Paraneptunicella aestuarii: one gene and its partner. The protein of the gene in region 2 interacts with the protein of the main gene of each other region in a pairwise test. Links are inferred from orthologs where the notes say so. Each region holds a gene or a part of one and is shown on either strand. Other genes may lie near its edges. The genes, in order: hflK and ftsH.

The links.
Region 1: the proteins of ftsH (region 2) and hflK interact in binary tests that used the Escherichia coli proteins (3 or more experiments, as listed by UniProt). The link is inferred for Paraneptunicella aestuarii from one-to-one orthologs.

What each region holds. Positions count from the first base shown.
Region 1 is NZ_CP074570.1:208,120-219,377, forward strand. The notes cover bases 6,725-9,682. They hold hflK (FtsH protease activity modulator HflK), read left to right. Parts: upstream 6,725-7,599; coding sequence 7,600-8,766; downstream 8,767-9,682. Other genes in these bases: hflX (ribosome rescue GTPase HflX), read left to right, coding at 6,725-7,566; hflC (protease modulator HflC), read left to right, coding at 8,770-9,654. In the rest of the region: KIH87_RS00895 (NAD(P)H-hydrate dehydratase), read left to right, coding at 1-1,029; tRNA (adenosine(37)-N6)-threonylcarbamoyltransferase complex ATPase subunit type 1 TsaE, read left to right, coding at 1,041-1,523; KIH87_RS00905 (N-acetylmuramoyl-L-alanine amidase), read left to right, coding at 1,520-2,875; DNA mismatch repair endonuclease MutL, read left to right, coding at 2,937-4,937; tRNA (adenosine(37)-N6)-dimethylallyltransferase MiaA, read left to right, coding at 4,955-5,884; RNA chaperone Hfq, read left to right, coding at 6,001-6,246; more of hflX, read left to right, coding at 6,274-6,724; KIH87_RS00940 (aminotransferase class V-fold PLP-dependent enzyme), read left to right, coding at 9,814-10,980; KIH87_RS00945 (DUF2065 domain-containing protein), read left to right, coding at 10,973-11,158.
Region 2 is NZ_CP074570.1:1,393,957-1,405,193, reverse strand. Bases 5,594-8,530 are described here. They hold ftsH (ATP-dependent zinc metalloprotease FtsH), read right to left. Parts: upstream 8,076-8,530; coding sequence 6,111-8,075; downstream 5,594-6,110. Other genes in these bases: rlmE (23S rRNA (uridine(2552)-2'-O)-methyltransferase RlmE), read right to left, coding at 8,145-8,530; folP (dihydropteroate synthase), read right to left, coding at 5,594-6,036. Outside these bases: KIH87_RS05955 (serine/threonine-protein kinase), read left to right, coding at 1-185; KIH87_RS05950 (hypothetical protein), read right to left, coding at 189-662; KIH87_RS05945 (hypothetical protein), read right to left, coding at 751-966; KIH87_RS05940 (DUF1353 domain-containing protein), read right to left, coding at 1,273-1,701; preprotein translocase subunit SecG, read right to left, coding at 2,182-2,613; tpiA (triose-phosphate isomerase), read right to left, coding at 2,624-3,367; glmM (phosphoglucosamine mutase), read right to left, coding at 3,607-4,944; more of folP, read right to left, coding at 5,218-5,593; more of rlmE, read right to left, coding at 8,531-8,774; ribosome assembly RNA-binding protein YhbY, read left to right, coding at 8,858-9,154; transcription elongation factor GreA, read right to left, coding at 9,211-9,687; carB (carbamoyl-phosphate synthase large subunit), read right to left, coding at 9,687-11,237. UniProt on the Escherichia coli protein: Acts as a processive, ATP-dependent zinc metallopeptidase for both cytoplasmic and membrane proteins. Plays a role in the quality control of integral membrane proteins.

The DNA of each region.
Region 1 (11,258 bases), 1.2 Mb from region 2 along the record:
TTAAGTATTGATATTCCCTCGGGTTTACATGCTGACACTGGCTCTGTATGCGGTGTGGCGATGGAAGCGGAACACACTGTGACGTTCGTGGGTATTAAGTCTGGTCTGGTAACGGGTATCGGTAAGCAATGTACTGGAAAGCTGCATTTTCATGATTTGGGTGTCGGTAATGAGTTCCAGCGCTTGGCGGATTCCATCGGTAGAGTATTCGATTTTCGTCAACTTCGTCCTATTCCCAAGCGTGATATCTACAGTCATAAGGGAAGCTATGGGAAATTGTTGTGTATCGGCGGAAACCAGGGGATGCCCGGCTCTATTCGACTAACCGGCGAGGCTGCACTTCGATGTGGCGCAGGGTTGGTGAAGGTTTTTTGTCATCCGGATAATGTTGCCATGGTGTCAAATGGTCGCCCTGAACTGATGCTGGAGCATGAAGAAGAACAACTTGTTGAAGCGTTGAATTGGTGTACTGCAATCGTTATTGGCCCCGGATTAGGCAAAGACGCTTGGGCAATCGATAAATTAAAAGTGGTATTGAACCATGCTTTGGAAAAGCACAAGCATCTTGTGATGGATGCTGACGCCTTGAATTTGTTTTCACAGGATCCCAAATTGGTGATGCCCAAGCACATGGCAATTGTGACACCTCATCCTGCTGAAGCCGCACGTATTTTAAAAACATCGGTGAATGAGATAGAGAACAATCGCTATCATAACGTGCGAGAACTGGCGAACCGTTTTGACTGTGTCGCTTTATTGAAAGGTTCAGGTAGTGTTGTGGCTTCTCAAGGCAACCTGTGGGTTTGTAAAAACGGCAACCCGGGCATGGCAACCGCCGGCATGGGCGATGTACTCAGTGGTGTATTGGGTGCGTTATTGGCTCAAGGCATGGGGTTGCGCCTTACTGCCGTGTACGGTATGTGCCTGCACAGTTATGCCGGTGATTTAGCCAGCAAGGAACATGGAGAACGTGGTATGCTTGCCAGCGATTTATTTCCATATTTACGAAAATTAATTAATCCAGAATAGAGAAGTGTAAAGTGCAAAGTCAGGTTGCATTGTCTTCGGAACAGGAAACCGAATTATTTGCTCAATCTGTTGCTCGCTGTTGCCAGCAAAGTAGTGAACAGATTCGTAGCGGTTTGAATATACATCTGCTTGGTGATCTAGGTGCGGGTAAAACCACGTTTTCACGAGGTTTTATTCAGGCATTAGGCTATGAAGGGCGAGTGAAAAGCCCGACGTATACCCTGGTGGAACCTTATGAGGTCGGAAACTGGTTGATTAACCATTTCGATTTGTATCGATTAGCCGATCCGGAAGAATTGGAATTTATCGGTATTCGTGATTACACCGCAGATAACACCATCAACTTAATTGAGTGGCCGAGCAAAGGCACAGGTATGCTGCCTCCGCCTGATATTGAGATTTGCATTGAGTTTACTGAACAAGGACGTAATATTGTGGTCAAAGGGTTAACGGCAACTGGCGATTCAGTGATACGACTATTACAAGAACAATGAGTGTCATAAGATTCAATTTAGGAAGGTTCAATTTCGCAGTATGGTTATTGCTGATATTCACAGCATTTCCCTTTTTTGCTGTTAGCCAGACTACGAACTCTGTCGATAGCATTCGTGTTTGGCCTTCTCCCAGTAATACTCGAGTGGTGTTTGATTTAAAGAACAAACCCGAGTACAGCTATTTTACCTTAAGTAATCCTCAGCGATTGGTTATTGATCTCGACGCAACCAAGAATGGTGTCGATCTCAATTCCTTGTCTCACGATAGTAAGTTGCTGCATAAAGTTCGTACCAGTAATCCCAAAGAAAAGCATTCAACCCGATTTGTTCTGGATCTTAATAAAGCCGTTAAAGCTCAAGTTTTTGCCTTACCGCCAACGGCTCCCTATGGTAATCGACTGGTTATTGATTTGATGGATTTGGAGCAATCCCAGGCGATTGTCAAAGATCAGCAGTCGAACAACCATAATCGCGATATTGTGATTGCCATTGATGCCGGACATGGCGGTGAAGACCCCGGTTCTATTGGTAGTGCCGGTAGTTACGAGAAGAACATCACGCTCAGCATTGCCAGGAAATTGCAGGAGCTGATTGATGCTGAAAAGGGGATGACAGCGAAATTAACTCGAACCGGCGACTATTATGTTGGATTAAATAAGCGACCTGCCCAAGCAAGAGCGTTCAAGGCTGATCTTCTGGTGTCTATCCATGCTGATGCCTTTACTACTCCGCAACCTAGCGGGGCTTCCGTTTGGGTGTTGTCTGCCAATCGTGCTAACTCCGAATTAGGTCGCTGGATGGAGAAAAGCGAACAGCATTCCGAATTGCTCGGTGGTGCGGCTGAAATTATTCAGGACACGGCAGCTGAGCGTTACTTAACGCAGGCATTGTTGGATATGTCGATGGATCACTCTTTAACAACCAGTTATCAGGTAAGCCGAAGCTTGATTCGAGAATTAAGACAAGTCACCAAGATGCATAAGAAATCACCTCAAGCGGCAAGTTTAGCTGTATTAACTGCGCCAGATATCCCTTCGGTATTAGTTGAAACCGGGTTTATTTCTAATCCCGAAGAAGAGAAGAATCTAAATTGGAGTAAATACCGGGAGAAATTGGCTAATGCCATTTTTACCGGTATTAAAACACATTTTAAAGATACACCACCTGATGGCACGCTTTGGGCCAATCAACGTCATGACAATCGTAAGCGAACTCATCGGGTTGAGAGTGGTGAGTCTTTGTCTCTGTTAGCACAGCGCTACAATGTGTCTGTGACTAGTTTGAAAAGAGCTAATAATTTGAGTTCTGACATGGTTAGAATTGGTCAGGTGCTAACTATTCCGAGTAGTTAGTTTCTAGCAGATAGCCATTATTGTTGCCCAATAACCCGAATGAATAGAGAAGAGAGAATTCTTGAGCATTAAAATATTGCCTGCGCGATTGGCAAACCAAATCGCTGCGGGTGAAGTGGTTGAACGCCCTGCCTCGGTTGTTAAAGAGTTATTGGAAAACAGTCTGGATTCAGGCGCGACCCGTATTGAGGTCGATATTGTTAAAGGCGGCCATAAGCGAGTCTTGATCCGCGATAACGGCGCTGGAATAGAAAAAGATGAATTGGGGCTCGCTTTAAGTCGTCATGCCACCAGTAAGATCCACACTCTGGAAGATCTGGAAAATATTGTCAGTTTGGGGTTTCGTGGCGAAGCGTTAGCCAGTATTAGCTCGGTATCACGATTAACCTTAACCTCCAAACCCGCAGCACAAGAAGAAGCATGGCAAGCTCAATGTGAAGGCCGCGATATGGAAGTGGCGATTACACCCGCTGCTCACCCTAATGGAACCAGTGTTGATGTGCAGGATTTGTTTTTCAATACGCCAGCACGTCGTAAGTTCCTGCGCACAGAAAAGACCGAGTTTACCCATATTGATGAGCTGTTCAAACGCGCAGTTTTAAGCCATTTTGACGTACATTTTGTGCTGAGACACAACGATAAGATTGTGCGCCAGTTTGCGGCTGCGAAAAACGAAGCGGCGAAGTTAAAGCGTGTAGCGCAAATATGCGGCAAAGCCTTTCAAGATACGGCGATTGAGTTTGCCAGCGAGTATCAGGCTATTCAGTTTCATGGCTGGCTAGCGGGTGTTGGCGGTGAAAGAGCGCAGAATGATCAGCAATACGTTTATATTAATGGGCGGATGATGAAGGATAAGCTGATTGCTCATGCTATTCGTCAGGCTTACGAAGGGTTAATTCCATCCGACAGTTATCCAGCTTATGTAGTGTATTTGCAGATGCCCGCATCCATGTTGGATGTGAATGTACATCCAACCAAACAGGAAGTGCGTTTTCATCAAGCTCGTTTGGTACATGATTTTATCTACAAGACCGTAAACGATGCATTGCAACAGCAGATGCAACGGGGGTTTGAGCAAGAGCAAGCTTTCAATTCTGAACCTGTTTGGGGTTCCTCAACATCACAAAAGTCGCAAGAACCGCAAGATTCACACGAGCTTCAAGCACCTCAAGTGCATCAGCTCAATCCGGTGCAATATACTCAATTGTCATCCAATGAGCCGTCGCACCAATATATCAAGCCTTTAACGCATGATGTGTCTCAAGCACCGAACAATACTTCGGATCGAATTACACATGGGGTAAGTGAGCATTCACCTTCGTCAGCCTATTCATCGGGTGCTATGGGGACGGGAAGGCCGCCTTTTGGTGAACGAAGAAATATGGTTGGCAGTAGAAATATTGGGTCAGCGCAGCAGAGAACGGCTTCGAATAATTATCAAAATTTGATGTCTACAGCTGCGCCATCTTTTTCTGCGGAAGCTGCTGGTGTTAGCGTTAGTCATCATGCTGTTAGTGATAAATTGGCAGAATGTGTATTTGTTGAGCCCAGTCATTTATTGCTAAAAAAGCAGGCGTCTTTTTATCTGATCTCGCTGGTGGCTTTGGAGCGTAAGGAGCTAATCACTTCGTGGCGGCAGCAAGTGCCAGTATCACAACCGTTACTGATGCCGATTTCTCTGCCAATGGACAAGTCAATTAAAGAAAACCTGGATGAAAAACGCAGGGCGTTGAGTGAATTGTCTATTGAGCTTATTCCGGTTGATAAACGTTTAGTCTTGCGCAAAGTACCTGCTGGTTATCGTCAGGTTAATTGGGCGATGTATTTGCCTGAACTGTTGCAACATGAGCAGCTACAAACTAATCCTATACTGGCATTTGCAACGGTCATGATTGCTGAAAGCAAAGTGTATGATGATGTTCTGGCAATGTCCTTATGGCAACGGTTTGCGCTCATATTAGGTAAAGAAGATAATTCCCTGAATGGCTTGCTGATGGAAGTGCCAGTTGCCGACTGGGTAGCTCAACACTTAAATTTAACTAAAGAGCCTTCGGTTCAATAACTCGTTAAAAGATATCAATGACTAACACCTCATTACCTCCCGCAATCAGCATTATGGGGCCTACAGCTTCGGGCAAAACCGCATTGGCGATTGCCCTTACCAAGGTGCTTCCTTGTGAAATTATCAGTGTTGATTCAGCGTTGATATACCGAGATATGGATATTGGAACCGCCAAGCCAACGGCTGAAGAGTTGGTTGAAGCTCCACATCGTTTGATCAACATTCTGGATCCGGCGGAAAGTTATTCTGTTGCCGAATTTCGTCGAGACGCATTGCGGGAAATGGCGGACATTACCGCAAAAGGGCGAATTCCGTTATTGGTAGGAGGTACGATGTTGTACTTCAAGTCATTAATTGATGGAATTGCTCAATTACCGGCATCTGATGCCGATATTCGTAAACAGATTGAAAAAGAAGCTGAGCTACATGGATGGGAAAGCTTGCATAAGCAATTGCAAATTGTGGATCCGGAATCGGCACAGCGCATTCATCCTAATGATCCTCAGCGATTAATGCGAGCGATAGAAGTGTATCGTTTGAGTGGTAAAGCGATGAGCGATTTAATGCGAGATAATTGTGACCCGGCTCCTTACCACTTTACTCAGTTTGCAATCGCGCCGCAGGACAGAGCCGTGTTACACCAGTTAATTGAACAGCGTTTTGAACAAATGCTGGCGGCTGGGTTCGAAGCTGAAGTTGCTAAATTGCTTGCTCGTGGAGATTTAAATTTAGATTTACCATCAATGCGTTGCGTTGGTTACAGGCAAATGTGGCAATACTTGACGGGTGAGCTAAACTTGCAAGAAATGAAAGATAAAGCGGTTGCTGCAACACGGCAGTTAGCCAAGCGGCAGATAACCTGGTTACGAGGCTGGAAAGACGTCACTTGGCTTGATACTTTTAATACTGATAATGTAAATGTTGTATTAAATTGTACCAAGTCCTAAATGGGGTCAGTCTTCACTCTATACAGGGATTTTAAATACTGTATACTGGCTTGAATCTCATAAAGCAGTAATAAAAACAATAACTAAATAACTAGAAGATCAAAAAGAGGCACATGATGGCAAAGGGACAATCACTCCAAGATCCTTTTTTAAATGCTCTTCGTAAAGAGCGTATTCCCGTGTCGATTTATCTGGTCAACGGTATTAAATTGCAGGGACAAATTGAGTCATTTGATCAGTTTGTTATTCTGCTCAAAAATACAGTGAGTCAGATGGTTTACAAACACGCGATTTCCACAGTTGTGCCAGCCAGAGCGATACCCATGGCTATTAGCAACAACGATGATGGGGACAACGCCTAAACCTAATGTTTACTGAGGATTCCATGCTTGTTTGACCGTTATGAAGCTGGTGAACAGGCCGTTCTGGTTCATATTAATTTTTCAGATGAAACATCCAGGGAAGACTTGCAAGAACTGCAAATGTTAGTGTCTTCTGCTGGCGTGAATACCGTTGAGGTTGTAACGGGGACGCGCCGCACTCCTAATGCGAAGTACTTTGTAGGTAGTGGTAAGGCAGAGGAAATTGCCAATGCAGTAAGGGCGTCTTCAGCGGATGTCGTTATTTTTAACCATGCCTTAAGTCCCTCGCAAGAACGTAATCTGGAAACAATTTGCAAATGTCGAGTGTTGGATAGAACCACGCTTATTCTTGATATTTTTGCACAACGAGCCAGAACCCACGAAGGTAAACTACAGGTTGAGTTAGCGCAGTTACGACATATTTCCACACGTCTGGTTCGTGGTTGGACTCACCTTGAGCGCCAAAAAGGCGGGATTGGTCTGAGAGGCCCCGGGGAAACCCAGCTTGAAACCGATCGTCGTTTATTGCGTGAGCGTATCAAAAGCATTCAGCGTCGTTTAGAAAAAGTTGAGAAGCAACGTGAACAAGGGCGTAGAGCCAGAGTACGCAATGAAATACCAACAGTGTCATTGGTGGGTTACACCAACGCTGGTAAATCGACTCTATTCAACACGATAACTTCTGCCGGTGTTTATGCAGCCGACCAACTCTTTGCTACGCTAGATCCAACACTTAGAAAAATAGACGTGCAAGATATTGGCTCTGTTATTCTTGCGGATACTGTTGGGTTTATTCGTCATTTGCCCCATGACCTGGTGGCAGCGTTTAAAGCAACATTGCAAGAAACCCAATCTGCCGACTTGTTGCTACATGTGGTGGATTATTCGGACGAGAAGTTTCGCGAAAATATCGATCAGGTTAACGAAGTTCTTGAAGAAATTGGGGCTGGTGAAGTACCCCAATTAGTGATTTGTAACAAAATCGACCGACTGGAAGGAATTGAAGCCCGCATTGATAGGAATGAAGACGGTAAGCCGGAAAGAATCTGGGTTTCGGCGCAGCAAGGTCGAGGTATTGATTTATTATTTAATGCCCTCACTGAGTGTTTGGCGGATAACATGGTGCAATATCAATTACGCATTCCGCCACAACAGGGTAAACTTCGCGGTGCATTATTTGGTTTGAATTGTATCGCTTCGGAAGAATATGCCGAAGATGGTGATTGGCTGGTGGATGTCAGAATGCCAGCCAAAGACTGGCAACGCCTGATTAAGCGCGTTGACGGTGATCTGACTTCGTATTTGGTGCATAAGCACTAAGCAATGTTAAATAATTAATTGACGGAGAAAGAGATGGCTTGGAACGAGCCCGGGAGTAACAACAATAACAAAGATCCCTGGAAGAACCAGGGTGGTCGTGATCAAGGGCCTCCAGACTTAGACGACATTCTCAAGAATGTGTTTAAGAAATTTGGTGGTTCTGGTGGACGTCGTGGAGGCGGTGGTTCTGGAGGGCTGAGTTTCGGCAATCTGGGATTGGGTCTGATCGTCGCTATTCTGGTCGTGATCTGGGGTATCAGCGGTTTCTATACGGTACGTGAAGCTGAGCGTGGCGTTGTGATGCGCTTTGGACAGTTCAACAAATTGGTTGAGCCTGGTTTGCAATGGCGCCCCACATTTATTGATACTGTTGTGCCAGTGGATGTGCAAACTATTCGCTATTTGCCAGCGTCGGGTTTCATGCTAACAGAAGACGAAAACGTGGTTAGTGTGGAAATGGAAGTTCAGTATAAGGTTATTGAACCTTACCAATTTACTTTCTCTGTCACAGACCCATCAAAGAGTTTGCGTCAGGCTTTGGATGCGGCATTACGCTACGTGGTTGGTCATTCCAAGATGGACGACATCCTGACTAGTGGTCGTGAGGTTGTAAGACAACAGGTTCGTGAAGAACTGGATAGCGTTATTGCGCCATACAATATGGGTATAGTGGTCACCGACGTGAACTTTAAAGATGCTCGCCCGCCAGAGCAGGTAAAAGCTGCATTTGACGATGCCATCGCCGCTCAGGAAGACGAACAGCGTTTCATTCGTGAAGCGGAAGCGTATGCCAGAGAAATTGAACCACGTGCTCGTGGTCAGGTTCGCCGTATGGAAGAAGAAGCCCAAGCTTATAAAGAGCGCGTGATTTTGGAAGCGCGAGGTGAAGTAGCTCGTTTTGAGGAATTGCTACCTCAGTACCAGGCTGCTCCTGAAGTAACTCGTCGTCGTATCTATCTGGAAACATTGGAACAAGTCTATTCCAACACCAGTAAAATCATGGTCGACAGTAAAGGTAGTGGCAACATGATGTACTTGCCATTAGACAAGATCATGGAGAATTCCGGCTCAACAGGCACTCCCGCCAAGTCTCGTAGCACTATTGAAGGCCTACGTAATAGTCCAACTTCTGGCACTAATACACCTACGACTTCATCCGATGGTGTCCGCGGCGACCGTTTCAATAGTGGGAGGAACTAGGCAATGAGGAATTTACTGTTAATTATCTTGATTGCATTGGGATTATTGAGCTTTAGTTCGGTTTTCGTTGTTAAGGAAGGTACACGCGGTATCGTTATCCAGTTTGGTAAGGTAAAGCGTGAATCGGAGAGCAATGAAACTATTGTTTACGGGCCTGGATTACATTTCAAATTACCGTTTTTTGATCAGGTAAAACATTTGGATGCACGTATTCAAACTTTGGATGATGCTCCAGACCGTTTCGTTACCTCTGAGAAGAAAGACTTGATCGTTGATTCCTATGTGAAGTGGCGTATCAAGGATTTTGCCAAGTATTATTTGGCAACTCGTGGTGGTGTGAAAGAATTGGCTGAAGCACTATTGAAACAGAAAGTGAACAACGGTTTGCGTACTGAATTCGGTACTCGCACCATTTCACAAATCGTTTCAGGCGAACGTTCTGAATTGATGGATGCAGCATTAGAGCAATCTTCACAAAGTTCGGATGAACTGGGTATCGAGATTGTTGACGTGCGAGTTAAGCAAATTAACCTGCCTGTTGAAGTCAGTAGCTCCATCTTTGAACGTATGAGAGCTGAACGTACTGCGGTAGCGAAAGAGCACCGTTCTCAAGGTCAGGAACAATCTGAATTTCTTCGTGCAGATATTGATCGTCGTGTAACAATTATGCTGGCTGATGCTGAACGTAACGCCAGAAAATTGCGCGGTGAAGGTGACGCAGGCTCAGCAAAAATATATGCAGAAACATACTCGAAAGATCCTGAATTTTTCAGCTTTTTACGTAGTATGGATGCTTACAAAGAGAGCTTTAACAGCAAGCAAGATATCTTAATTGTTGAACCAGACAGCGATTTCTTCAAATATATGAAGGATGCTAAAGGCAAGTAATCAGCAGCCTTTGTAAGCAAGCTAGCAATTTAGCTTTACACTATTTCAAGAAGCACCCAGCCGGGTGCTTTTTGCTTTTCAGGATAATGCTTCATACTTAGGTGGTTGTATTTAGTTAACCCCATATATGGGATTAGTAGTAAAAGAAGTATCCGCAGTATGTATAAGCAGTATTATCAAGGTTTTCTCAAGCGTCATCCCAACACTCAACATTTTGCCTGTCATAGTCACCATTATTGGCCAGATGTAACCCGCGACGCCATGTTGCAATATTGGGATGATTCAGCTCAATGGGTGGATGATAAATGGAATTATTTCTTTGGGGAAAAGTTGCCTAAATTGCAGCAATTCATTGCTTCTACCCTGAATACAGGAATGCCAGAAAATATCGTTCTGGCTCCCAATACCCATGAATTGTTGTTTCGAGTAATTAGCACGCTAGACTTTACAAAGCCGCAATGCATAGTTACAACCGATAGTGAATTTCACAGTTTTAACCGCCAAGCCGATCGCCTGTCTGAACTCGAAAATTTCACTGTGATTAAAGTGCCTGTTCAGCCCATGCAGGATTTTCAGCAGCGATTTGTTGAAACGGTCAGACAGTACAACCCTTCGTTAGTCTTTTTCAGCCACGTATTTTTTAATTCAGGCATGGCGCTTCGCGATTTGAATGGTTTGATCGAAGAGATTAAAGATATAGATGGATTGATTGTGGTGGACGGTTATCACGGGTTCATGGCATTACCTGCTGATTTGCAGCCTATCGCAGAGCGAGTGTTCTATCTGGCTGGCGGATACAAGTACGCACAAGCGGGTGAGGGCGTGTGCTTTATGCATGTACCGAAAGATGCTGATTTTAGACCCGTTTATACAGGTTGGTTTGCGGAATTCGGCGCGCTTTCAGGAGCCAGAGCGGAAAGTGTTCGCTATGCGACGGCAGGTAATCATTATGCTGGCGCAACCATGGATTTATCAGGTATGTATCGTTTACTGGCTGTGTTTGAATGGATGCAGGAGATTGGGCTGTCGGTAGAAAAGATCCATCACTATGTACAGCAGTTGCAAGATCATTTCCTGAGGCTTTTATATGCGCTGGATCATCCGGATTTAAACGCTCAAACCTTATTGGCGGATAATCTCAACCATCATGGGCATTTCTTCACGTTTAAGCTGGAAAGTGCAGAAAAAACGCAAGCGCTGGGGGAATATATGAAAGCCAAAGGTGTGCACACCGATTGGCGGGGAGATTGTTTGCGCTTTGGCTTCGCTTTGTATCAGAATGCTGAAGATTTTGATTTAACTTGTTTGGAGGAAATGAATGGCTGACGCTTTTTGGATGGCATTCGCATTTGTTCTGATTATCGAAGGTGCGGGGCCACTCTTGTTCCCGCGTCGATGGAAAAATTACATTATGCAGCTCTCCCAACAGCCTTTATCGCTGTTAAGGCAAATTGGTGGTGTGATGGTGACAATTGGCCTGATGTTTCTCTTTTTTATGCAATGAAACTTGGAGCAAACCAGGCTCAACGTTAAAAAAGACTTAAGAAACAAAAAGCTAAACTTATATTCATCAAAGGTTCGGTCGCGTAGGCGCAAGCCTTAAA
Region 2 (11,237 bases):
CGTTTGTTTCAGCTTTGGTTTTCGTGCTGTTGAATGAGCCGGATTTTGCAATCCCCAAAGCCGAAGAAGCGCTCACTGGCGGCATTGGAGAAATATGGTTTGAGCTGCCCTGGTTTGACAACTTATGCCAAAACCAGGGCTATCAGCAGTTATTCTCTCGTCCCCTGACCTGTTTTAAAAGCTAGATGCTAGGGCGTATGTTTAGGGGGCTCAGGTTCTGGAATGATGATCGAAGGATCCTGTGATCTCACTTTTATTGTCTTTCCATCTGCGTCTTTCGCTTCAGCAACCATTTCAAAATTTAATTGCACAAACTGGAAACGACGCAACTTATCTTCATTCCCCTGATCAATAATAACGGTGAGCTTTTTACCATGTTCACCGACCGAACTGTGAACCAATTCTTTGAATAGTAATTGGTCTTTCTTGCTACCGATTGGGATCAGCTCATCACAAAACGTAAAATCAGATCCCTTCGCCATTACATAAATGGACTGCACACCTTGCTTACTGGTAAACGTAACCTCACTGGACGGTGTAAATATCCAGGGATCATCAATACTTGGGGTCACGTAGGTTCTTGCTTCGTTATAATGCTTGGAAGCCTCAGGATCGCCTGAATTCCCATCATCCACATTACTATTCATCTCTTCAGTGTTCATGGTGTCAGCCTCATTCTATTTGAAGTACATAAAAATGACCCATTAATGACGCTATGTAAACAATCAGGGAAGATATATTGACTCAAGACTAGCTTTTGTACTGTTTTTTTCTCGCCCTGCGAGAGCGGAAGACCATATAAATCGAATGAATGACTAATCCCCAACATGCAATAGCAACAACTGCACATGGAATAGCGATTTGTGGTATCTGTGCATGGAATCCTCCAACCGCAAAAATAGCACTAATAACCCCAATAATCGCTTCCAGCGCAAACGCTTCAATATTTAAAGGATACTGATTCATAAACTTTCTCACGTACCAACTCCAGAACTGCAACACAAAGATAGAGCCTTGACCTACTCATACTGCAAATAAGTCGAATCAATGCAAAATAATCAAGCTAAAGCAGATTGCCAGAATATCACTCGTCATTTCCTCAATACCCAGATAAAGCGCGTATTGAAATCGTTATTTTTCTCGAGAAAGCTTAAATTTAAAAACATCAGGTATGGTGATAGATTATGCTGAAGTGGCTATCAGTGAGAAAATCACTCAAATAGCATTACCGACTCGAATACGCACAGCCGAGACAGTTTTTTCTATCCGCCTTTATTCGGCTTCGGGAGCTCGTTTGATTTTCTTGGCATGAGACGGGGCTGATGCAGGCTTACCAAGTAACTTAAGAGCCTCATAATAAACCTGAGCGACCGTTGACGGCACACCATCTTCCTTACACATTTTTCGGAATAGCTTATCCGCTTTGTCTTTATGTTTTGAAGCTTCAAGATGCTTTCTTCGCATTAACTGATAAAACGCATCATGAACCAGAGATGCCCTAAGATTGTGTTCTGTATCAACTACAGGGCCAGAAGTGCCATCCCAGGCATAGCCACTTTTTACGGTCAAATTACCTTGCTTATCCAACGCAATAAATTGCGTATCAATATTCTCTTTGGGCTTAATTGACGTTGCGATCTTATAATCTTTCGCCAACTGATACTTATACCCTGACATATATTCTATAAATGCTTCTGACATAATGATTTTCCATTTATTAACGTGAAACCCAGAGCGATAGACAGCACGTCAGAAAAGTCACACTACAAGCATTTCAGAAGCGCATAACCGTTTATCGATTAGCGTACAAAGACAGTTAGAAACGATAATGTTCCATTGGCAATTGTACTAATGCTCAAAACCGGGAGAGACCATCAAGCCTGAGAAGTTAAAATGGTAAAAGAATAGCACAATGAATTTAGTGCGCTGAATCAAAGAAAGTTGAAGATTGATTTTTCAGAAGAAAGTAACGATCCAAGACTGATCCGAGAAAGAAAAAATGAACTGATTTGAATAGAATAATTTGGTGCGGAAAGCGGGACTTGAACCCGCACGGCCTAAGCCACCACCCCCTCAAGATGGCGTGTCTACCAATTCCACCACTTCCGCGTAGACTATTTGAGCTTGTTGATAACAAGTAGCTCACACTTGTTTAAATTCTACTAATAAGCTTTGAGGAGCTTAGTTGCTACCGTTATCGTCGGCAGGTTTCTCTTCTTGAGCTACTTCCTGAGACGCTTCAGGTGCCTTAGGTTCAACTGTTTCAACAGGAACATCGTTGCTACCTGGAGCAATAGTTACAGATGGAACATCTGCATCAGCCGGAGTCATTTTCACAGCTGGATCACTTAGGTTTTGCCACTCGTCAACGTTCTTTTCAACATTACCAGACATGCTACCCAATGCCAGGTTAATAATGAAGAATAACGTTGCCAAAATAGCAGTGGAGCGTGTCAGGAAGTTTCCTGAACCGGTTGAACCAAATACAGTATTTGAGCCACCAGCCCCGAAAGAAGCGCCCATGTCAGCACCTTTACCTTGCTGGATCAACACCAAGCCGATCAACATCAAAGCAACAATCAAATCGATCACTAAAAGAATTTCGTACATTATTTATCTCTACTTATTCTGCCGCTTGGCATATGGCGACAAAGTCATCCAATTTCAAGCTCGCTCCGCCAATCAAGCCACCATCAATATCTGGCTGGGCAAATAATAGCTCGGCATTATCAGCCTTAACACTGCCACCATACAAAATGGTTAAGTTGGCAGCAACCGAGGCATCTTTTTCAGCGATATAAGACCGCACAAATTGATGTACCTCTTGCGCTTGTTCTGGTGTCGCTGTTCTACCTGTACCTATAGCCCAAATTGGCTCGTAAGCTAAAACTGTCTCGGCTAATCTTGCAACACCTATCAAAGCAATAACAGGCTCCAGTTGCGATTGAATAAAATCGAACAACTGACCTGAATCGCGAACCTGTTCTGATTCGCCAAAACACAGTACAGGGGTCAAACCTGCAGCAAGTGCCTGTTGTACTTTCTGCGCGACAACATCGTTGTCTTCGCTATTGTCTGCACGTCTTTCAGAATGACCAACAATAACATATTGGCAACCCACTTCCTTAAGCATAGAACCCGACACTTCACCTGTGTGAGCTCCAGAGTCGTGCAAACTCAAATTCTGGGCGCCCAGTTTGAAACCCTTTGCTTCAAATGCGCCAAGATAAGGAAAAGGAGGACATACAACTACTTCAACACCATTGAAAGCCAGCTTTGACAAACCGTCCTGCATGGTTTTGACAAGCGCCTGATCACCATTCTGTTTCCAGTTTCCGGCAACCATTTTTTGTCGCATTGTATTCATTTATCCACCTGAGTTTATTCAAGCTATTAGCAATAACTGTATATTTAACCGTCTTTGCCAGCCGTAAACACCCTTCAAAAAAGCGGGCGAGATATTAACGGACGCCGACAAAAGTTACAAGTTTTTTGACATAAATCAGCCCGTAATTTATGTCAAACTGGAAACTTATTTGCAACTGAGTATGACACTCATCCAAAACGTATAAAAAGCGTTCAAACAAACACTATTTGAACGCAACATTACACAGCAGCTTCAACGGCCTGTGCAATGTGCTCCGCCCAATGATTCGCATCATTTTCATGTTGCGCTTCCACCATGACTCGAATGACGGGTTCTGTTCCACTCTTTCTCAATAATACTCGTCCATTATTTGCCAAACCTTTTTCGGCATCAGCGACAGAGGCTTTTACCTTATCGTTCGCTAATGGGTCTAAACCTGATGCAAAGCGCACATTGATTAATCGTTGTGGGAACTTCTCCATACCCATGCGTAATTCAGCGAGAGTCAAGCCTGAATGCAACATGGCAGCAATCACCTGCAACCCTGAAACAATACCATCGCCCGTAGAGGACTGAGCCAAATTCAAAATATGACCAGAGCTTTCTCCACCAATACTCCAGCCTTTCTGCTGTAGTAGTTCCATCACGTAACGGTCGCCAACTTTACTGCGAGCAAAAGGAACACTGAGTTTTTTCAGCGCTTTTTCCAGCCCCATATTACTCATTTGAGTGCCAACAACCCCGCCTTGTAAACGACCGGATTTCAGCGCATCGCGGGCAATGATATAAACAATTTCGTCACCATCGACAACATTACCCAGATGATCGACCATCATGATGCGATCACCATCACCATCCAACGCAAAACCAAGGTCGGCTTTTTCATCAAGAACACGTTGCGTTACCGCTTCCATCGCGGTAGCACCCACTTTGTCATTGATATTCAAACCATCAGGTTTTGTTCCAATTTCAATGACATCAGCGCCCAGTTCCCGCAAAACATTAGGAGCAATGTGGTAAGTTGCGCCATGCGCACAATCAACCACAATCTTTAACCCGGTTAGCGATAATTCAGACGGAAAATTACCTTTACAGAATTCAATATAACGACCAGCAGCATCCTGCACACGAGAAGCTTTACCCAGTTTGTTTGAGTCAACGCACACCATTGGCTTCGCCATTTGAGCTTCTATCGCCAGCTCAATATCATCGTCCAGTTTAAAGCCGTCAGAAGAGAAGAATTTAATACCGTTATCGTAATAAGGATTGTGTGAAGCACTAATCACAATACCAGCTTCGGAGCGAAAGGTTTTGGTTAGATAAGCAATAGCAGGTGTCGGCATTGGCCCCAATAAGCCAATATCAATTCCGGCAGCTGAAAGTCCAGCTTCCAGAGCCGATTCCAACATATACCCAGAGATACGAGTGTCTTTCCCCACCAGCACCTTATTCGTTCCTCGCCCGGCTAGCACTTTACCTGCAGCCCAACCGAGTTTGGTCACAAATTCAGGATTAATCAGGTTTTCGCCAACTTTGCCACGAATACCATCTGTTCCAAAATACTGTCTTTTAGTCATTATTCTTGTTCATTCCCAATTGTCTTTTTGCGATAGACTTCTTACATCATCAATGTTAAGTCCAATCGCAGAACAAATAGTTAACGCTACTTAGGACGTGTTGACCTAAATAAGTGTGCTTAACTGCAAGTCAGCCACAGAAATTTATCGCAGACTCGCCGTGAATCAATCCATTGAGGCTCCACAGCCGCTTCGCCGATTCATTAAGTGAAAAGCAGGGCTGAGGGTCTGCTCAAAACTTTCTGTTGCTGACTGATAGTTTGGAACAGCTATTTAGCGTTGTGTAATACTCAATAGTTTTAACGCGTCCACGGTTTCTTTCACATCATGAACTCTCAAAATCGCCGCGCCCTGTTGTGCCGCTAAAACCGCAGCAACTACGCTGGGTACTAGGCGCTCATTAACGTCTCGCCCTAATAAAGCTCCAAACATGGATTTTCTTGAAACGCCAACCAAAACAGGAGCTCTCAGATCATGAAACCTGGAGATGCCAGCCAGCAAATCACAGTTATGCTGTAAGGTTTTGCCAAAACCAAACCCTGGATCGATGATTAAACGATCTTTACTGATCCCGGAATCAATACATGCCTGCATTCGCTGTTGCAAGAAGGCCTTTACATCCTGAATCACATTTTCATACTCAGGAGACAACTGCATTGTTCGAGGCTGACCCTGCATGTGCATCAGGCAAATTGCAGCATCAGTTTCAGCCGCCACTTGTAATGCTCCTTCTAATTGCAGAGCACAAACATCATTAATCAGGTCAGCTCCCGCAACTACGGCTTCACGCATAACAACAGCTTTACTGGTGTCAATTGAAAGAACAACATCAAACCGTGTGCTAAGGGCTTCAATTATGGGGATGACTCGTTGTAACTCAAGCGCTTCCGGGACATCCTCTGCGCCGGGACGAGTTGACTCACCACCAATATCAAGAATGGTAGCGCCATCCTTTACCATTTGTTCTGCTTGCGCTAATGCAGCATCCATATGATTAAACTTGCCACCATCAGAAAAAGAGTCAGGGGTAACATTTAAAATCCCCATAACCTGTGGCGAATTTAATGACAGGGTTTTATTTCTAAATTTCATTTCTCACAACAGATAAAAACGAAAAAAACGCCTCTCAATAGAGGCGTTTTTAGCATAAACATTATTTCAACGAACTAGTGTGGCAGATCGCCTGGTTTACCAAGGTCAGGATCCTTGCCTCGTGATTTTTCTTCCTCATCGACTTTTTCTTCTGATTTAACATCAGATGCGGTCGCGCCACCAGTCGGCTTGCTATCATCGCTATTTGACTCTTGCCAGTCAGCAGGAGGACGGACGTCTCTGCGCTCCATCAAGTCATCAATCTGCTTCGCATCAATGGTTTCATATTTCATCAACGCATCTTTCATGGCATGCAAAATATCCATATTCTCTTTCAGAATGCCAACGGCACGCTCATAGTTGCGATCAATCACTGACTTAATCTCGGCATCAATAGCACGGGCAGTATCGTCAGACATATGCTTCGCTTTGGCAACGCTACGACCAAGGAACACTTCGCCCTCTTCTTCCGCGTACAGCATAGGCCCCATTTTGCTCGACAAGCCCCACTGAGTTACCATTTTACGAGCGATATCAGTAGCGCGCTCAATATCGTTAGATGCCCCTGTTGTAACCTTGTCATCACCATAAATGATCTGTTCAGCGATACGACCACCAAACAAGCTGGAAATCATACTCTCTAAATGTCGTTTACTGTGACTGACACGATCCTGTTCAGGCAAATACATAGTCACACCTAAAGCGCGTCCACGAGGAATAATCGAAACCTTATAGACAGGATCATGTTCAGGCACCAATCGTCCCACAATAGCGTGACCCGCTTCGTGATACGCCGTCATGGTCTTTTCTTCTTCAGACATCACCATGGAACGTCGTTCAGTACCCATCAGGATCTTGTCTTTGGCTTTATCAAATTCTTCCATTGCAACCAGACGCTTATTGGCTCTGGCAGCAAACAATGCCGCTTCGTTCACCAGGTTAGCCAAATCAGCGCCTGAGAAACCAGGAGTACCACGTGCAATAACCGATGCTTCAACATTGTCAGCAATAGGCACTTTACGCATATGTACTTTTAAGATTTGTTCACGACCACGAATATCAGGTAAGCCAACGACAACCTGACGGTCAAAACGACCCGGACGCAACAATGCAGGATCCAGTACATCAGGACGGTTAGTGGCGGCAATAACGATGATACCTTCATGCCCTTCAAAACCATCCATCTCAACCAACATCTGGTTCAAGGTTTGCTCACGCTCGTCATGTCCACCACCTAAGCCAGCACCGCGTTGGCGACCTACAGCGTCAATCTCGTCGATAAAGATAATACAAGGTGCCGATTTCTTGGCTTGTTCAAACATGTCACGGACACGAGATGCACCAACACCCACGAACATCTCAACGAAATCAGAACCAGAAATAGTAAAGAAAGGTACTTTGGCTTCACCAGCAATGGCTTTTGCCAATAAGGTTTTACCTGTACCTGGAGGGCCAACCATCAAAACACCTGTTGGAATTTTACCGCCCAGTTTCTGGAACTTGGTTGGATCACGCAGGAAGTCTACCAGTTCAGTCACTTCTTCTTTTGCTTCATCACAACCTGCAACGTCAGCAAACGTGGTCTTAATTTGGTCTTCACCTAACAAACGAGCTTTACTTTTACCAAAAGACATCGCTCCTCGGCCGCCGCCGCCCTGCATTTGTCGCATGAAGAAAATCCATACGCCAATCAATAACAGCATTGGGAACCAGGAAATGAAAATAGAAGTAATCAGAGATGTTTCTTCAGGCGGTTCACCAAACACTCTTACGTTATGTTGAATCAAGTCATTCAACAAATACTCATCGTAAGACGTCGGCAAATAAGTAGTGAAGCTTTCACCAGTCCGTTTAAGCCCTTTGATTTCTCGGCCTTCAATGTGTACTTCGCGCACAAGATCCTGACGAACGTCCTGAATAAACTGGGTATAATCAGTCTGTTTTCTAGAGCCGTCATTAGGCGCGAAACTCTGAAATACTGACATCAAAACAACAGCAATGACGAGCCAGAGAATCAAATTTTTTGCCATGTCACTCAATTTACAAAACCTCAATCTATCTAAAATTTAGCAATCAGTAGTAGCTATTCTTGCTTTTGGTCAAGCCTACTACAGTTTCCAGCCAGTCGCCACCAAATAGACTTCTCGCGAACGAGCTCTGGATGAGTCAGGTTTACGGGTTTTCACCACCTGAAACCTTTGTTTTAATGCTTTGAAATACTCCTCGAATCCAGCTCCTTGAAAAACTTTAGCAACAAAACTGCCATTCGGCTTCAATACTTCGTTACACATATCCAAAGCCAACTCAACCAAATACATTGCACGGGACTGGTCAACGGAATCGTTACCACTCATATTGGGTGCCATATCGGACATCACAACATCAACATTCCGACCACCGATTCTATCCAGCAAAGCATCCAATACTGCTTCCTCTCTAAAATCACCTTCAAGAAAGTCAACACCTGCGATGGAATCCATGGGTAATATGTCGCAAGCAATCACTTGCCCCTTGTCACCCACCACATCCACAGCATATTGTGACCATCCACCCGGCGCTGCGCCAAGGTCAACCACGCACATGCCCGGCTTAATCAACTTATCTTTTTGTTGGATCTCATCCAACTTGAAAACGGCTCGGGAACGAAGCCCTTGCTTCTGAGCCATTTGCACATATTTGTCGTCAAAGTGCTCCTTCAACCACCGTTTACTACTACCAGAATGTTTTTTCTTGGTCATATTACTGCAATTACAATGGGAATAGCACAGAGATGGCGCTAGAATAACGCTTTTCAAGCTATTCAAACATGATTTCTTTGTAAATGAAATTAACTAACAAACAAAAGCAATATTTAAAAGGGCTGGCGCATGCGCTGAAACCCGTAGTACTCGTGGGCGGCAATGGTCTGACTGAAAACGTGTTGACCGAAATCGACAACGCATTATCACATCACGAACTCATCAAGGTGAAAGTTCCCTCTGAAGACAGAGAAGAGAAAAAGGCCTTGATGGATGCAATTGTCCAGCAATCTGGCGCTGAAAAGCTACAGGTTATTGGACATATGCTGGTGATCTATCGCCAAAGCGATGAGCCCAAAATCGAGTTACCGAAAAAGTAACTCATAAAAAACGGCGTCTTGTCACAAGACGCCGTTTTCATTATTGCTTCAATAAATTAAATATATTCCACTTGCGTGATTTCAAACTCTACTGCACCAGAAGGGGTTTGAATGGTCACTACGTCGTCCACTTCTTTCCCAATTAATCCTCTGGCAATGGGAGAATTCACTGAAATCCGGTTGTTTTTGATATCAGCTTCATCATCACCCACAATTTTGTAGGTTGTTTCTTCGTCGGTATCAACATTCAACAATGTGACCGTCACACCAAAAATCACTTTTCCGGTGTTTTGCATTTTAGTCACATCGATGATCTGAGCATTACTCAACTTCGCTTCGATATCCTGAATGCGTCCTTCACAAAAGCCCTGCTGTTCTCGAGCTGCATGGTATTCAGCATTCTCTTTTAAATCACCATGTTCACGAGCTTCCGCGATAGCTTTGATAATCGCGGGCCTTTTTACCGATTTTAACTCATTCAACTCGGCACGGAGCTTTTCAGCTCCCTCTGCCGTCATTGGTATTTTATTCATTAATTCAATCTCTTATGTAATTCCTGCACAGAATTGACTGATTTACGATCGTCTGTTGCATGAGCATTTACAGCCGCAAAAGCACCATTCATTGTGGTTGAATAAGACACTTTTCCAAGCAATGCTTCGCGACGGATATACACCGAATCCGTGATAGCCTTTCGCCCTTCGGTAGTATTAATGATGTAGCAGTATTCACCATTTTTAATGGCATCAACAATATTCGGACGACCTTCCGACACCTTGTTGACCACACCACATGCAACATTTGAATCATTCAATACTTTTGCTGTACCTTTTGTCGCTTCCAGTTTAAAGCCTTTTTGCAACATGGAGCGGCCAAGTTCAACAGCGCGCGCTTTGTCTTTTTCACGGAGTGACAATAGTACCTTACCTTTTGAAGGTACAGGTTCACCAATGCCCAGGCTGGCTTTTGCATAAGCTTCAACAAACGTTTCACCAACCCCCATAACCTCACCCGTTGAACGCATTTCTGGCCCAACTAATGGATCAACACCGTGGAATTTGGCAAAGGGTATCACAACCTCTTTCACAGAGTAATATGGTGGGATAATTTCCTTATCAACATTTTGTTCAGGTAACGTCTGTCCCACCATCGCTCTAGCAGCGACTTTAGCTAACGGACGACCAGTAGCTTTTGATACAAAAGGCACAGTACGGGCGGCGCGAGGATTAACCTCGATTAAATACACTTCACCATCTTTAACCGCAAACTGAGTATTCATCAAACCGATAACACCCAATTCCAGTGCCATATCCTTCACCTGCTCACGCATAGTATTGAGGATATCTTCTGGTAAGCTATGAGTGGGTAGAGAACACGCTGAGTCACCTGAGTGAACGCCCGCCTGCTCGATATGCTCCATAATGCCGCCAATAACAACATTTTCACCGTCACAAACTGCATCAACGTCAACTTCAATAGCATCATCAAGGAAGCGATCCAGCAATACTGGCGCTTCATTAGACACACTTACGGCTTCGGTCAGGTAGCGTTTCAGGTCTTTCATGTCGTACACAATTTCCATGGCACGACCACCTAAAACATAGGACGGGCGAACAACCAGAGGGAAACCAATCTGTTCCGCTTCCTGCAACGCCTCATCCCAACTACTAACAGTCGCATTTGCAGGCTGTTTTAGGCCCAGCTTATGCACCATTTGCTGGAAACGTTTTCTGTCTTCAGCACGATCGATAGCATCTGGCGACGTACCAATAATTGGCACACCATTTTCTTCCAATGCTCGTGCTAACTTAAGAGGGGTTTGACCGCCGTATTGAACGATAACGCCTTTAGGCTTCTCAACTCGTACAATTTCCAACACATCTTCTAATGTGACAGGCTCAAAGTACAAGCGATCTGAGGTGTCATAATCGGTAGAAACAGTTTCCGGGTTACAGTTAACCATAATGGTTTCGTAACCATCTTCACGTAAAGCCAAGGCAGCATGAACACAGCAATAATCGAACTCGATACCCTGACCAATACGGTTTGGGCCACCGCCCAATACCATAATTTTATTTTTATC